Regions from separate parts of the Streptomyces sp. BR1 genome, predicted to be linked through region 2. Evidence: riboswitches for the same ligand, from Rfam matches in the RefSeq annotation. Region 2 holds a riboswitch; the other holds the start of a gene.
The links. A riboswitch is a leader RNA that binds a small molecule or an ion and turns the genes downstream of it on or off. The one in region 2 is predicted to bind S-adenosylmethionine.
Positions count from the first base shown of each region.

Region 1: another riboswitch for S-adenosylmethionine. It lies ahead of thrC (threonine synthase); the one in region 2 lies ahead of ACT1U9_RS22940 (aminotransferase class V-fold PLP-dependent enzyme).

Region 1 is NZ_CM126252.1:3,929,270-3,937,182, forward strand. Features, by position in the region: gene otsB (trehalose-phosphatase) at 1-212, shown strand, start outside; gene ACT1U9_RS17235 (alpha,alpha-trehalose-phosphate synthase (UDP-forming)) at 419-1,816, opposite strand; gene ACT1U9_RS17240 (glucosyl-3-phosphoglycerate synthase) at 1,892-2,839, opposite strand; SAM riboswitch class I at 3,004-3,131, shown strand; gene thrC (threonine synthase) at 3,149-4,444, shown strand; gene ACT1U9_RS17250 (MoaD/ThiS family protein) at 4,473-4,748, shown strand; gene ACT1U9_RS17255 (cold-shock protein) at 5,222-5,425, shown strand; gene groL (chaperonin GroEL) at 5,754-7,376, shown strand; gene ACT1U9_RS17265 (hypothetical protein) at 7,453-7,913, opposite strand, start outside.
Region 2 is NZ_CM126252.1:5,262,853-5,270,765, reverse strand. Features, by position in the region: gene ACT1U9_RS22960 (NYN domain-containing protein) at 1-706, opposite strand, end outside; gene ACT1U9_RS22955 (hypothetical protein) at 750-995, opposite strand; gene ACT1U9_RS22950 (rhomboid family intramembrane serine protease) at 1,163-1,909, shown strand; gene ACT1U9_RS22945 (Lrp/AsnC family transcriptional regulator) at 1,906-2,190, shown strand; gene ACT1U9_RS22940 (aminotransferase class V-fold PLP-dependent enzyme) at 2,311-3,711, opposite strand; SAM riboswitch class IV at 3,940-4,057, opposite strand; gene trpD (anthranilate phosphoribosyltransferase) at 4,154-5,218, opposite strand; gene qcrB (cytochrome bc1 complex cytochrome b subunit) at 5,353-6,981, opposite strand; gene qcrA (cytochrome bc1 complex Rieske iron-sulfur subunit) at 6,978-7,913, opposite strand, start outside.

The sequences.
Region 1 (7,913 bases), 1.3 Mb from region 2:
TGGGGGCGGGTTCCGTTGTGTACGCGGGGGACGACCTGGGCGATCTCCCCGCGTTCGCGGCGGTGGAGAAGCTCCGTTCGGACGGGGTGCCGGGTCTGCTGGTGTGCAGCGGCTCTTCGGAGGTCCCCGAACTGGCGGACCGGGCGGACGTGTTGGTGCCGGGTCCGGGGGCGGTGGTCGCGTTCCTGTCGTCCTTGGCGGACCGCCTTTAGCTCCCCCACCCCACCCCTTCCCGAAACTCTCCGAGGGATCTCTGCGTCTGCGGACTGTGCTGGGTTGCTCGCGCAGTTCCCCGCGCCCCTTGATGGGCCCTTCGGGCCCTCTTAGGGGCGCGGGGAACTGCGCGACCAGCCCCCACCGGCTCGCAGACGACCGACACCCGCCGGAGGCTTTCGGGAAGGGGCGGGGTGGGGGAAATTCAGCGCGGCGCGGCGGAACGCAGCGCCTCCACCTGGTCCAGGAACCACCGCTGCGGCGGCAACGCGGTGGCCGCGGCGGCCAGTCGCTTGGTGCGGGCCGCACGTTCCTCCCCCGCCATGGACAACGCCTCGTGCAGCGCAGAAGCCGTCGCGGACACGTCGTACGGGTTCACCATCAGCGCGTCGGCCTCCAGCTCCTCCGCCGCCCCCGCCTCCCGCGACAGCACCAGCACGCACCCCTCGTCGGACACCACCGGCACCTCCTTGGCGACCAGGTTCATCCCGTCCCGGATGGGATTCACCAGCGCCACATCCGCCAGCCGATACGCCGCCAGCGACCGCGCGAAGTCGTCCTTGACATGGAGCACGACCGGGGTCCAACTCGGCGTTCCGTACGTCGAGTTGATCGAGTCGGCCACTCGGCCGACCTCCGCCGTGTACTCCCGGTACACCCCCAGATCCTGCCGCGACGGATACGCGAAGGCGACATGCACCACCCGCTCCCGCCACTCCGCCCGCTCCTCAAGCAGCTGCCGATACGCCAGCAGCCCTCGCACGATGTTCTTCGACAGCTCGGTGCGGTCGACCCGCACGATGGCACGGCGACCCGCGCCGATCTCCGCCCGCAGCGCCGCCATCCGCGACTCCACGTCCGGCTCATGGGCGCGCCGCCGCAGGAAGTCGGCGTCCGCGCCCAGTGCGTGCACCCCGATCCGGGTGGAGCCGGTTCCGCCCAGCACATCCGTACAGCAGCGCGTGAACGCGTCCGCCCAGCGGTGGGTGAGGAAGCCGAGCCGGTCCGCGCCGAGCATCCCGCGCAGCAACTGCTCGGCCACGTCGTCCGGCAGCATCCGGAAGTACTCCACCGGCGCCCACGGCGTATGCGAGAAGTGCCCGATCCGCAGATCGGGGCGGAGTTCGCGGAGCATCCCGGGGACCAGGGCGAGGTGGTAGTCCTGGACCAGCACCGCCGCCCCGTCGGCCGCCGCCTCCGCCAGCGCCTCCGCGAACGCCCGGTTGTACGTCTCGTACGCCCCCCACTGACGCCGGAACTCCGCGTCGAAGACCGGCTCCAGAGGCGTCTGGTACAGCATGTGGTGGACGAACCACAGCACCGAGTTCGCGATCCCGTTGTACGCGTCCGCGTGCACGGAGGCGTCGATGTCCAGCATCCGCACACCCGGCTCGGCCACCCCGCGCCGTACGGCCTCCCGGTCGCCGTCGCCGAGCGCCGAGCACACCCACAGCGAGTCCGCGTCCTGGCCGATCGCGGAGAGGCCCGAGACCATTCCGCCGCCGCCGCGCCGGGACGTGAGCGTCCCGTCGTCGCCGAGGGCGTAGGAGACCGGGCCGCGGTTGGACGCGACGAGGACCTGGGCAGCGCGCGCGGAGACCATGGACACGAACCTAGCCCGAAGCGGAATGCCTCAAACGTACGAACGGCGGCACCGACTCCTGATGGACACGCCGGCTTACGCCGCCCGATGCACCGCGTACTCCGAGATTTCCCTCATCGGCGGCCGCTCCTCGGTGTCCACCGGGTACGTGCGCGGCACGAATCCGTCCTCGCCGCGCTCGAACTGGGTCAGCGACGGGCGGACCAAGTGGGCGCGGGAGAGCCGGAGTTGGGCCGTGCGGTAGATCGCGGCCGCCATCCGGCCGAGCGCCTGGCCGTCCTGATGGCGGTGCTTTCGTACGCCCACGTCGACCTGGGCCAGCGCGTCCAGGCCCACCGTGTGCAGCGCGTCGACGAGCAGCCCCAGCTCCACTCCGTAACCGACCGGGAACGGCAGCCGCTCAAGCAGCGAGCGCCGGGCCGCGTACTCGCCGCCGAGCGGCTGGACGAAACCGGCGAGCTGAGGCCAGTGCAGGTTCAGCAGCGGGCGGGCCACCAGCTCGGTCACCCGGCCGCCCTGACCTGCGGCGGAGCCCAGCGGGCGGTCGTACATCGCCTTGACGAAGTCCACGTCCGGGTCGGTCAGGAGCGGGCCGACGATCCCGGACACGAAGCCCGCGTCGAACTCCTTCAGGTCCGCGTCGACGAAGCAGACGAGGTCACCGGTGGTGACCAGGAGCGAGCGCCACAGGACCTCGCCCTTGCCGGGCAGTGCCGGGATGCGGGGCAGGATCGCGTCCCGGTGCACGACCCGGGCACCGGCGGCCGCGGCGACCTCGGCCGTACGGTCGGTGGAGCCGGAGTCGATCACCACCAGCTCGTCGACCAGGGAGACGTCCTCGGTCATCAGCTCGCGCCGGATCGCGGCGACGATCTCGCCGACCGTGGCCTCCTCGTCGAGCGCGGGCAGCACCACGCTGACCGTGGTGCCGCTGCGGCGCTTGGCGGCCATGATCCGGTCCAGCGGCCGGTCGGCCGCGGACCAGGAACGCCTGCTCAGCCAGCGCTCCACCTCTTCCAACACGAGCCGGAGCCTCCTTGTGCGGTGTTTTTGTGATCCATCTCGCGGTTCGGACGACTGTCTCAACCGTCCATGCCTTCGGTTACAGTCTTGAACAACGCGGATGACCGTCGCATGTCGGGGTCGTCGCGCGAACAAATGCCCGGGTCCTGGACCCGGTGCCACAGCGCTCATCCAGAGGGACTGAGGGAACGGCCCGTTGAAGTCCCGGCAACCCTCCTGCCGACCGCGAGGTCACGGTGGGGAAGGTGCCAATTCCGTCTCATGGCGAAATGCGCCATGGGGAAGATGAGGAGAAAGGGCCTCGCCATCATGGCTGTGCACACTGTCGACACCGTCGCAAACGCCTCCAGCACCGTGAACCTCGGACCCGCCGTCGCGCTTTCCTGCCGGGAATGCGGCGAGCGCTTCGACCTCGGCCCCATCTTCGCCTGCGCCCTGTGTTTCGGGCCGCTCGAAGTCGCGTACGAACTTCCGACGGGTGACCCCGAGGCGCTCCGCGCGCAGATCGAAGCGGGCCCCGACAACATCTGGCGCTATGCGCCGCTGCTGCCCGTTCCGGCCAATGTGGCTGAAAAGCCCAACCTGAATCCCGGCTTCACCAAGCTCGTCAAGGCCGACAATCTCGCCCGCGAGCTCGGCGTCACCGGCGGCCTTTACGTGAAGGACGACTCCGGCAACCCGACGCACTCCTTCAAGGACCGCGTCGTCGCCATCGCCGTCGAGGCCGCCCGCGCGTTCGGCTTCACCACGCTCTCCTGCTCCTCCACCGGCAACCTCGCGGGCGCGGTCGGCGCGGCCGCCGCCCGGGCCGGCTTCCGCTCCTGCGTCTTCATCCCGCACGACCTGGAGCAGGGCAAGGTCGTCATGGCCGCGGTGTACGGCGGCGAGCTGGTCGGCATCGAGGGCAACTACGACGACGTCAACCGCTTCTGCTCCGAGCTCATCGGCGATCCGCTGGGCGAGGGCTGGGGCTTCGTCAACGTCAACCTGCGGCCGTACTACGGCGAGGGCTCCAAGACCCTCGCGTACGAGATCTGCGAGCAGCTCGGCTGGCGGCTGCCCGACCAGATCGTCATCCCGATCGCCTCCGGCTCGCAGCTGACGAAGATCGACAAGGGTCTCCAGGAGCTGATCAAGCTGGGCCTGGTCGAGGACAAGCCGTACAAGATCTTCGGCGCCCAGGCGGAGGGCTGCTCGCCGGTCTCCACCGCCTTCAAGGCGGGCCACGACGTCGTACGGCCGCAGAAGCCGAACACCATCGCCAAGTCCCTGGCCATCGGCAACCCGGCGGACGGCCCGTACGTCCTGGACATCGCCCGGCGCACCGGCGGCGCGGTGGAGGACGTGAACGACGAGCAGGTCGTCGACGCGATCAAGCTGCTCGCCCGGACCGAGGGCATCTTCGCCGAGACGGCGGGCGGCGTGACGGTCGGTGTCACCCGCAAGCTCATCGAAAGCGGGCTGCTCGACCCGGCGCTCACTACTGTCGTCCTCAACACGGGGGACGGCCTCAAGACCCTGGACGCCGTGGCCCCGACGACCGGCCCGACCGCGACGATCCGCCCGAGCCTGGACGCGTTCCGCGACGCGGGCCTCGCCCACTGACCCACCGGCCACGGAAAGGCAGCACACCATGAGCGTCAACGTCCGCATCCCCACCATTCTCCGCACGTACACCGACGGCAGGGCCGAGGTGGCCGCCGAGGGCGCGACCCTCGCCGAGGTCATCGCGGACCTGGAGAAGAACCACACCGGGATCGCCGCGCGCGTCCTGGACGACCAGGGCAAGCTGCGCCGCTTCGTCAACGTGTACGTGAACGACGACGACGTCCGGTTCGAGCAGGGCCTGGAGACGGCCACGCCGGACGGCGCCGGCGTCTCGATCATTCCGGCCGTCGCCGGAGGCTGACCGTCAAGCACAGTGCCGGAGGCTGCTGAGCCAGCTGAACCGAGGGCGAATCACTCGCCGTCGCAGCACGCAGAGTTACCTGAATTGCCCCCTCCGCAAGCTAAGCGGAGGGGGCAATTCAGTGTGGTTGAGCGCGGTACAGTGGGGAAGTCCCCTTCGTTGTGCGTGCCACGTGCATATGAGAACGCGACGAACCGGCGTCGAGAAGCAGTCAAAGTGTTCGAGCAAATTGCTCCTTAAGTGCGCTTTGCCCGGCCCGACTTGCCCCGGAATGCTGGAATACACGGCATTCCGCTCCTCACCCCTGCCCGGAATTCTCGTCCGATTGACCTGTTGCAGAGGGCAGTTGGGCAGATACATTCAGCCGCGGTCGACGCGTTCCGGCGCACACCCTCTCCTGTCGGAGGGTGCAGGTCTGACCCGGGTCCGCGAAGTGTGGTCCCGTGCAAGGGCCAGTAATAGGGGAGTTAGGCATGGCTCAGGGCACCGTCAAGTGGTTCAACGCGGAGAAGGGGTACGGCTTCATCGCGGTCGACGGTGGTGCGGATGTTTTCGTCCACTACAGCGCGATCCAGATGGACGGCTACCGCACCCTTGAAGAAGGTCAGCGAGTCGAGTTCGAGATCTCGCAGGGCCAGAAGGGTCCGCAGGCGGACATGGTCAAGCTCGCCGTCTGATCTCGGCGCGATCGGCCACCGACGCACTCACGCCGTGGGGCCCGCATCCTCTGTAAATGGATGCGGGCCCCACGTGCGTGTCCGAGCGCCGGAGCGCGCGCCGGAGCCCGTCCCCGACCGGGGGACTGTGCTGGGACGGCCTTGCACTCTCCTGGGTCGAGTGCTAATCATTGGCGTTAGCACTCTCCTGGTGAGAGTGACAGAAGGACTGGGTCGGCGAGGCCCGCAGGCCGGGTGGGGCAAGGAACCACACGGGCAGGCAGGCCGTCCGTCGCGGGCGCCCACACAGTCCCTTGCCATCCACCCCAGTCCGGGAGGACCACTTCACATGGCCAAGATCATCGCGTTCGACGAGGAGGCCCGGCGCGGCCTGGAGCGCGGCATGAACCAGCTCGCCGACGCCGTCAAGGTCACCCTTGGCCCCAAGGGTCGCAACGTCGTCCTTGAGAAGAAGTGGGGCGCCCCCACGATCACCAACGATGGTGTGTCCATCGCCAAGGAGATCGAGCTGGAGGACCCGTACGAGAAGATCGGCGCCGAGCTGGTCAAGGAAGTCGCGAAGAAGACCGACGACGTCGCCGGTGACGGCACGACGACCGCGACCGTCCTGGCCCAGGCGCTGGTCCGCGAGGGCCTGCGCAACGTCGCCGCCGGTGCCAACCCGATGGCCCTGAAGCGCGGCATCGAGAAGGCCGTCGAGGCCGTCTCGGGCGCCCTGCTGGAGCAGGCGAAGGATGTCGAGACCAAGGAGCAGATCGCTTCGACGGCCTCCATCTCCGCCGCCGACACCCAGATCGGCGAGCTCATCGCCGAGGCCATGGACAAGGTCGGCAAGGAAGGCGTCATCACCGTCGAGGAGTCCCAGACCTTCGGTCTGGAGCTTGAGCTCACCGAGGGCATGCGCTTCGACAAGGGCTACATCTCGGCGTACTTCGCGACCGACATGGAGCGCATGGAAGCCGCGCTCGACGACCCGTACATCCTGATCGTCAACTCGAAGATCGGCTCGGTCAAGGACCTGCTGCCGCTCCTCGAGAAGGTCATGCAGTCGGGCAAGCCGCTCCTGATCATCGCCGAGGACGTCGAGGGCGAGGCCCTGTCGACCCTGGTCGTGAACAAGATCCGCGGCACCTTCAAGTCCGTCGCCGTCAAGGCCCCGGGCTTCGGCGACCGCCGCAAGGCGATGCTGAACGACATCGCCATCCTCACCGGCGGCACGGTCATCTCCGAGGAGGTCGGCCTCAAGCTGGAGAACGCGGGCCTGGACCTGCTGGGCCGCGCCCGCAAGGTCGTCATCACCAAGGACGAGACCACCATCGTCGACGGTGCCGGTGACAGCGAGCAGGTCGCCGGTCGCGTGAACCAGATCCGCGCCGAGATCGAGAACTCGGACTCGGACTACGACCGCGAGAAGCTGCAGGAGCGCCTGGCGAAGCTCGCCGGCGGTGTCGCGGTCATCAAGGCCGGTGCCGCCACCGAGGTCGAGCTCAAGGAGCGCAAGCACCGCATCGAGGACGCCGTTCGCAACGCGAAGGCGGCCGTCGAGGAGGGCATCGTCGCCGGCGGTGGCGTGGCCCTGCTGCAGGCCTCCTCGGTCTTCGAGAAGCTGGAGCTGTCGGGTGACGAGGCGACCGGCGCCAACGCCGTGAAGCTCGCCCTGGAGGCCCCGCTGAAGCAGATCGCCGTCAACGGTGGTCTTGAGGGCGGCGTCGTCGTCGAGAAGGTGCGCAACCTGGCCGTCGGCCACGGTCTGAACGCCGCGACCGGCGAGTACGTCGACATGATCGCCGAGGGCATCATCGACCCGGCGAAGGTCACGCGCTCCGCGCTGCAGAACGCCGCGTCGATCGCCGCGCTGTTCCTGACCACCGAGGCCGTCATCGCCGACAAGCCGGAGAAGGCCGCCGCGGCCGCTCCGGGCGGCATGCCGGGCGGTGACATGGACTTCTGATCCTTCTCGAAGGATCGGCAGCCCGGTTACGTACGGAGGGCGGCACCCCACGCCGGGGGTGCCGCCCTCCGGCGTGTCAGCAGGTTCCGTCGGTGACGCGCGTCCTGAGCACCGCCTGGCCGTTGCCCAGCGGGGTGACGGTGAGATGCATGCAGAACGCCGCGTCCGTGCCGGGGCCGGTGATGTCGTACGCCGACGGGTCCTTGCCGTGGCCGCGCAGGACGACGGGGTCGGTGAACCACTGGGCCGCGTCGGTGTTGTTCATGGCGTCCTCGATCGTCCGCGCGTAGTCGTTGCCGGAGAACGCCTCCGACGGATCGATGTTGCGCTGGGTCGACCCGTCCAGGTCGTGTGCCGCTTGATGGACCGCGTCCCGCAGTTCGCCGCTGCTCCAGTGGGTCTGGTCGTTCACGACGTAGATGCCGACGCCGACGACGACCAGGGTGAGGACGATGAGCGCGAGGCCCACGGGGTTGGCGGGGTTGTAGGCGAAACGGCCGTTGATGCGGGTGAAGACGGGTTCGGGTTCGCGGTCGG
Region 2 (7,913 bases):
TGAGCCGCCGCGACTCGCTCTCGGCGGCGGCCACCCGGGCCGCCGCCTCCGCTCTGACCCCGTCGATCTCCCCGGTGGCCTTGCGTAGGGCGGCCTCGCCGCGCTTGACGTCGCTGAGCGCGCTGCGCAGCTTGCGCTGGAGCGTTTCGGCTTCCTTGCGGGCGGCCGCGAGGTCGGCGCGCAGCTCCTCGTGTTCGGCGCGGCCCCGCTCGTGCGCCTCGGCCAGCTCCGCGCGCAGCCGCTCCAGTTCGCGCCGGCCCTCCTCGTCGGCGCGCTCGGCGTCCGCGCGCTGGGCCTCCTCGCCCGCGGCGGCGACGAGCTTGACCCAGCCGGTGGGGCGCAGCACATAGGCGGCGGCCGCGACGTCCACCGGGTCGGCGGCCGCAGGGGGCGCACCGGACTCCAGAGCGGCGGCCAGCTCCGGCTGAGCCTCCTTCAGGCGCTCCCCGATCCGCTGCCGGAACAGCGGGTCGGATTCGAGGGCGGCGGCCATCGCGTTGCCCGCGAACTTGGCGCGACGGATCGGGGTGAAACGGGCGTACTGCCGCAACTGGGACGGCAGTTCGGTGACGGTCAGCCCGCCGAAGGCGTCCGAGACCAGCGCGACGACCCGGCGCCGCACCCCTTCGGGCAGCGGGCGGTCGAGCACCTCGGCGGGGCCGTCACCGGCAGCACCGGCCGGTTCGGCACCGCTTGCATGCTCCACAATCCGTCACCTCAACTGTCGTCCGTCGCTCACCGGGACCCCGTCACTGGGAGTCGGCGCCCGGCCTGTCCACGAGCTCGATCTGGTCCACCGCGTTGCACCAGCGGCAGCGCACCGACTCGATGGTCTCACTGACCACCTCGCGCTCCTCGACCTTCGGCTCTCCGGCGAGGTCCAGATGGACGTACTCGACGACCTTCGACGAGCGGGTGACGTCGAAGCGGGTCAGGTTGCCGCAGAGCGTGCAGCGCCACCGGGTGTCGGCGGTCGGCTGGGGAACGGTGGTCATGGAGTGCCGTCCTTCTTCCATGCTGTCAATGATCGGCCATGGTCCAGGATCTCGCGGTGCGCCGTCGAACTGCGGATGTACTGCCCGTAACCCTACGGCCTACCGGCTGTGCCACGGCACGGCGAGGCGGTCTGTACCGTTCGCTCCCGTTACGCCATGCTCTGGTCATGATCAAGCGGAGTGCCCTGCGGGGAACGGCGGCGCGGGGCCCGGCGGTCACCTACACGGTGCTCGCGCTCTGCTGCCTGATCTTCATCATCAGCCCGGTGTCCGGCCTGAATCCCTCATACGGAACAGGGGACGCACTACTCACCGCCCAGAGCGCGTATTTCGCCCGCTGGGGTGTCATCCCGAACGAACTCACGACGGGCGACCCCGGCGCCCTCGTCACCCCCCTCACCGCGCTCTTCGTCCACGGCAACTGGCTGCATCTGCTGGGGAACATGCTCTTCCTCTACGTCTTCGGCGCGATGGCCGAGGAACGCATGGGCAAGGTCGCGTTCGCACTCTTCTATCTGGGCGTGGGCTATCTGGCCCTGCTGGCGTACGCGGCGGCGCACTCCACCTCCGACCAGACCCTGGTGGGCGCGTCCGGCGCGATCTCGGGGGTCCTGGGCGCGTTCCTGTATCTCTTCCCCCGGGCGCGGGTGACCAGCCTCTTCCCGTTCCTCTTCTTCCTGCCGCTGCGCTTTCCCGCCTGGATCGTGCTGGTCTTCTGGTTCGTGCTCCAGTGGCTCGCGGTACGGGCGGCGCCGGCCGGGCCCGGGGTGGCGTATCTGGCCCATCTGGTCGGCTTCGGCCTGGGCTTTCTCTACGCCTGGGGACGTTATCGCCGTACGGCTAGAGTGAAACGACCGAAGCCGCCACCGGCGTCGGCCGCCACCGCCGCCACCGAGGGAGAAGACCAGCCGTGATCACCGCGATCGTGCTCATCAAGACCAGCGTGGACCGGATCCCCGAGATCGCGGAGTCGATCGCGGCGCTGGAGAACGTGTCCGAGGTCTACTCGGTGACCGGCACCTACGACCTGATCGCCCTGGTCCGAGTGGCCCGCCACGACAACCTCGCGGACATCATCCCCGGCCGCATCAGCAAGATCCCGGGCGTAGAGGCCACGGACACGCACGTGGCGTTCCGCACCTACTCCCAGCACGACCTGGAGGCGGCGTTCGCCATCGGCCTGGACGCGGAGTAGCCCACCGGCAGCCCGCGCCCCTAGGTAGTCAGGGGCGCGGGGAACTGCGCGAGCAACCCAGCACGGCCCGCACCCAAAGAGCTCCCTCGGAGAGTTTCGGGAAGGGGTGGGGTGGGGGATTCACACCGCCGGGACGCAGCGACCTTCCTCCGTCCGGTACTCCCACTTCGCACCGTCCCGGACCAGTTCCCCAACCGCCCGCACAAAGCGATCCACATGCTCGTCCGGCGTCCCCGCCCCAAAGCTGACCCGGATCGCGTTCAACGACCGCTCCCCCGGCTCCGCCTCGGGCGCCCCGCACTCCCCCGGCTCCTGCGGCTCACTCCCCAGCAACGTCCGCACCAGCGGATGAGCGCAGAACAACCCGTCCCGCACCCCGATCCCGTACTCCGCGGACAACGCCGCCGCGAAGTGCGAGCTGTTCCACCCCTCCACCACGAACGAGATGACGCCCACCCGAGGCGCGTCGTCGCCGAAGAGCGACAGCACCCGCACCTCCGGCACCGCCGCAAGCCCCGTACGCACCTTCGCGATCAGGTGCTTCTCCCGCTCCACCAGCGCCGCGAACCCCGCCTCGCTCAGCGCCTTGCAGGCGGACGCAATCGCGTACACACCGATGACGTTCGGCGAACCGGCCTCGTGCCGCGCGGCCGTGGTGTGCCACTCCACATCCACCCCGCCGTCACCGCGCCGCGCGACCCGCCGCGACGCGCCCCCGCCCGCCAGATACGGCTCGGACGCCTGGAGCCAGTCGGCCCGCCCCGCGAGCACACCCGAGCCGAACGGCGCGTACAGCTTGTGCCCGGAGAACGCGATCCAGTCGACGTCCAACTCCCGTACGGAAACGGGGTGATGGGGCGCCAGCTGCGCCGCGTCGAGCACGATCCGCGCGCCGTGGGCGTGCGCGGCCGCCGCCAACTCCCGCACCGGCCACAGCTCACCGGTCACATTCGACGCACCGGTCACGCACACCAGCGCCGGACCGTACGGGTCACGGTCGGCGAGCGCCCGCTCCAGCGTGGCCACCGCCTGCTGCGGCGTACGCGGCGCGTTGAGGTAGGTCACCCGCGCGTCCCGCCACGGCAGCAGCGAGGCGTGGTGCTCGGTCTCGAAGACGAAGACCTGGCAGTCGGCCGGGATCACCTGGGCGAGGAGGTTCAGGGAGTCGGTCGTCGAGCGGGTGAAGACCACCTGGTCACTCGGGCGGCAGTCCAGGAACTCCGCCACCGCCGCCCGGCTGTTCTCGAACAGGTCGGTGGAGAGCTGCGAGAGATAGCCCGCACCCCGGTGCACGCTGCCGTAGTACGGGGCGTACGCGGCGACGTCGTCCCACACCCGCTGGAGGGCCGGCGCGCTCGCCGCGTAGTCGAGGGCGGCGTAGGTCACCTCGCCGCCGGTGACCAGCGGGACGGTGACATCGCGGCCCAGCACCGGCAGCGGCGCGGCACAGCAGGACTCTTCGGAAGCAGAAGCGGAGGCGGAAGCAGAGGTGGCGGTGGACGTCGACGCGTATGCGGACATGGCGGTATCTCCCGGCAGGACAAGGCGAACTGACTGTGAAGGCCCCGCGGCGACGGCTCGACGGCCGTTCGGCGCACGGGGGTTGACCTCGACGTACGCGAAAGAAGGGCGTACGGAGGTGTACAGAAAGAGGGGCCGAAGGCCCTATCGCATTCGCTTGCTCACGAGACTGCTCCCTTGAGGACCAGGACCCCAGGGGCGCGCCACTCAAGGAAATGAGTGCGCAGGGGTCCGCGCTTGCCGTAGACCTCGCTGCCTACGGCCTGGTCTTCACCCGGGGCACCCCGCCACGGACGGAGGGTTGCCGGACAGCGGGCCGGGGCCGTAGTCGCTGTCACTCATGACCTTGGAAAGCATCCTGCCATATGTCCGCGTACGCGCAAGGCGCAGTCCGGCATCCGGACCGCGCCTTGCGTCACACTCGTACGGGACCGCTTCGGATCTACGCGTTGCTCGCCGCGACCCAGCGCTCCAGGGTGCGGCGAGCCGCGCCCGAGTCCACCGCCTCGGCCGCCTTGTCGATCTTGGCCCGGATCTGCTCGACCAGAGTGCCCTCGCCCGGCTCCAGGGCGACCAGGGCCGCCGCCGAGTTGAGCAGCACCGCGTCCCGCACCGGCCCTCTCTCCCCCGCGAGCAGCCGTCTGGCCACGTCCGCGTTGTACGAGGCGTCCGCGCCGCGCAGCGCCTCGACCGGCACCAGGTCGATGCCCACGTCCCTCGGGTCGAAGGGCTCCTCGCGCACGGCGCCGTCCCGCACGATCCAGACCCGCGAGGTCGCGGTGGTCGTCAGCTCGTCGAGGCCGTCGTCGCCGCGGAAGACCAGCGCGGAGGAGCCGCGCTCGGCGAGCACCCCGGCCACGATCGGCGCCACCCGCGCGTCCGCGACCCCGGTGGCCTGGGCCTTCACCCGGGCCGGATTGGTCAGCGGGCCCAGGAAGTTGAAGGTGGTGCGGATGCCGAGCTCGCGGCGCGCGGGGGCCACGTAGCGCAGCGCGGGGTGGAACGTCACGGCGAAGCAGAACGTGATGCCCGCCTGCTCGGCCACCTCGACCACCCGGCGGGGGGTGAGGTTCAGATTGACGCCGAGCTTCTCCAGGACGTCGGAGGCGCCGCTGGCCGAGGACGCGGCCCGGTTGCCGTGCTTGACGACCTTCGCGCCGGTGCCCGCCACCACGATCGCGGACATGGTGGAGATGTTGACGGTCTTGGCGCCGTCGCCGCCGGTGCCGACGATGTCCACGGTCGGGCCGGGGACCTCGATCAGATTGGCGTGCTCGTACATCGCCCGGACCATGCCGGTGATCTCGGCGACCGTCTCGCCCTTGGCCCGCAGGGCCACCATGAAGGCGGCGATCTGCGCGTCGCTCGCCTCGCCGCGCATGATCCGGTCCATCGCCCAGGCGGTGGCGTCCGCGCTCTGGTCGGTGCCGCTGAGCAGTGCGTCCAGTACGCCCGGCCAGGAGTAGGCCGCCACGCTGTCGCCGCCGACCGGGGTCACAACGTTCATGGTCCACTCCTGGGTCCATCTACGGGTATGGGATGGGAACACCCTATCCAGCCCCGGGGACGGCGAAGGGCCCCGTCCATCGCGTGGACGGGGCCCTGTGCTGTGTGGCGTACAGCGATACCGCTGGGAAGGGATCAGTGGTGGCCGTGGCCGCTGGTGATCTCCTCGAACTCCTCGGCACTCGGCTTGGCGATCTGGCTCTGCTCGCCGAAGTAGCCCTTGTGGAGCTTGACGCGCAGCTTCTCCATCGCGGAGACCTTGCGCTTGACACCGTTCTCGTCGACCGCCGCGGGCAGCTCGTGCGGACGGGTCTGCTCGTGCGCGGTGAGCTTGTACAGCTGGCCCGCGTCGAGCGGCTCGTGGACCTCGATGAACTCACCGTGCGGCAGCCGCTTGATGACGCCGGTCTCGCGACCGTGCAGCACCTTCTCGGCGTCCCGGCGCTGGAGGCCCAGGCAGATCCGCTTGGTGATGATGAACGCGACGACCGGGCCGGCGAAGAACGCGATCCGGACGAACCAGGTGATGGCGTTCAGCGACAGGTGGAAGTTGGTCGCCCACAGGTCGTTGCCACCGCCGACCAGCATCACCATGTACGCGGTGATCCAGGCCACGCCGATGCCGGTGCGCACCGGAGCGTTGCGCGGGCGGTCGGCGATGTGGTGCTCGCGCTTGTCCTTGGTGATCCAGGCCTCGATGAACGGGTAGGCCGCGATCGCGAACAGCACCAGCGGGAAGATCACCAGCGGGATGAACACACCGAGGACCAGCGTGTGGCCCCAGGCGTTGATCTCCCAGCCCGGCATCACTCGGATCAGGCCTTCGGCGAAGCCCATGTACCAGTCGGGCTGGGCGCCGGTGGACACCTGGTCCGGGCGGTACGGGCCGATGGCCCAGATCGGGTTGATCGAGGCGACCGCCGCGATGACCGCGATGACACCGAAGATCAGGAAGAAGAAGCCACCGGCCTTGGCCGTGTAGACGGGCAGCAGCGGCGCGCCCACGACGTTCTTGTTGGTGCGGCCGGGACCCGCGAACTGGGTGTGCTTGTGGTAGAAGACCAGGATCAGGTGAGTGATCATCAGGCCGAGCATGATGCCGGGCAGCAGCAGGATGTGGACCGAGTAGAACCGGGCCACGAAGTCGCCGCCGGGGAACTCGCCGCCGTAGATGAAGAACGACAGGTACGTACCCACGACCGGGACACCGAGGACGGCGCCCTCCATGAAGCGGACACCGGTGCCCGAGAGCAGGTCGTCCGGCAGGGAGTAGCCGGTGAAGCCGGTGAACATGCCGCAGAAGAACAGCAGGAAGCCGAAGAGCCAGTTGACCTCGCGCGGCTTGCGGAACGCGCCCGTGAAGAAGACGCGCATCATGTGCACGAACATCGCCGCGAGGAAGATCAGCGCCGCCCAGTGGTGGATCTGCCGGATCAGCAGACCACCGCGCACCTCGAAGCTGATGTGCATGGTCGAGTTGAACGCCTCGGACATCTGCACGCCCTGGAGCGGAACGTAGGAGCCGTCGTAGACGACCTCGTTCATGCTCGGGTGGAAGAACAGCGTCAGATACACACCCGTGAGGATGATGATGATGAAGCTGTACATGCAGATCTCGCCGAGCATGAAGGACCAGTGGTCCGGAAAGATCTTGCGCATGTTGGTCTTGGCGAGGGTGTAGATACCCAGCCGACCGTCGGCCCAGTCGGCGAACTTCTCGCCGTTCCCGGGCTCGCGCCGCTCGTCAGTGGTGGTGGTGCTCATCCGCGCTCCCAGAAGGCAGGACCGACGGGCTCTTCGAAGTCGCCGAGCGCTTCGAGGTAACCCTCGCTGTTCACGCCGATCCGCAGCTGCGGCAGAGCGTGACCGGCCGGGCCGAAGATGACGCGGGCCCCGTCGGAGAGGTCGAAGGTGGACTGGTGGCACGGGCAGAGCACGTGGTGGGTCTGCTGCTCGTACAGGCTGATCGGGCAACCGACGTGGGTGCAGATCTTCGAGAACGCCACGATGCCCTGGTGCGACCACTCCAGCTCGCGCTTGTCCTTGATGTTCTCCGGCTGCAGCCGGACGATCATCAGGGCCGCCTTGGCGATCTGGGTCTGGAAGTCGTGCTGGTCCTCCTCCAGGCCCTCGGGCTTGGCGAAGGTCAGCGAGCCGACCGCGACGTCCTCGGGACGCAGCGGCTCGTTGGTGTTCATGTTGATGAGGGCCTTGCCCTTGGCCCACATCGTCTTGCGCAGCTTGTCCTCGGGCAGCGTGCCCAGGTCGCGCAGGAGCACCACACCGGCGAGCGGCACCATGGCCAGCGCGCCGTACATGGTGTTGCGGATCAGCTTGCGGCGGCCGAAGCCGGACTCGCGGACGCCGTCCGCCCAGTCCTGCATGACCTTCTCGCGGACCTCCGGCGGCGCCGCGATCTCGTGGCGCTCGTCCGACATCTCCTCGTCCGACATCAGCGTGCGGGCCCAGTGGACCGCGCCGGCGCCGATGCAGAACAGCGCGACACCCAGGGTCAGACCCAGGGAGAAGTTCAGCGCGCTGACGTGCCCGAACGGGAAGATGTAGACGATCTTGTCGATCGGGAAGATCACGAACGACGCGATGAAGCCGACCGTCGCGATCATCGACAGCGCGAAGAGGCCGGCGACCACGTTCTCGGAGCGCCTTGCGGCCGCCTCGTCGATGTCCTGGACGCG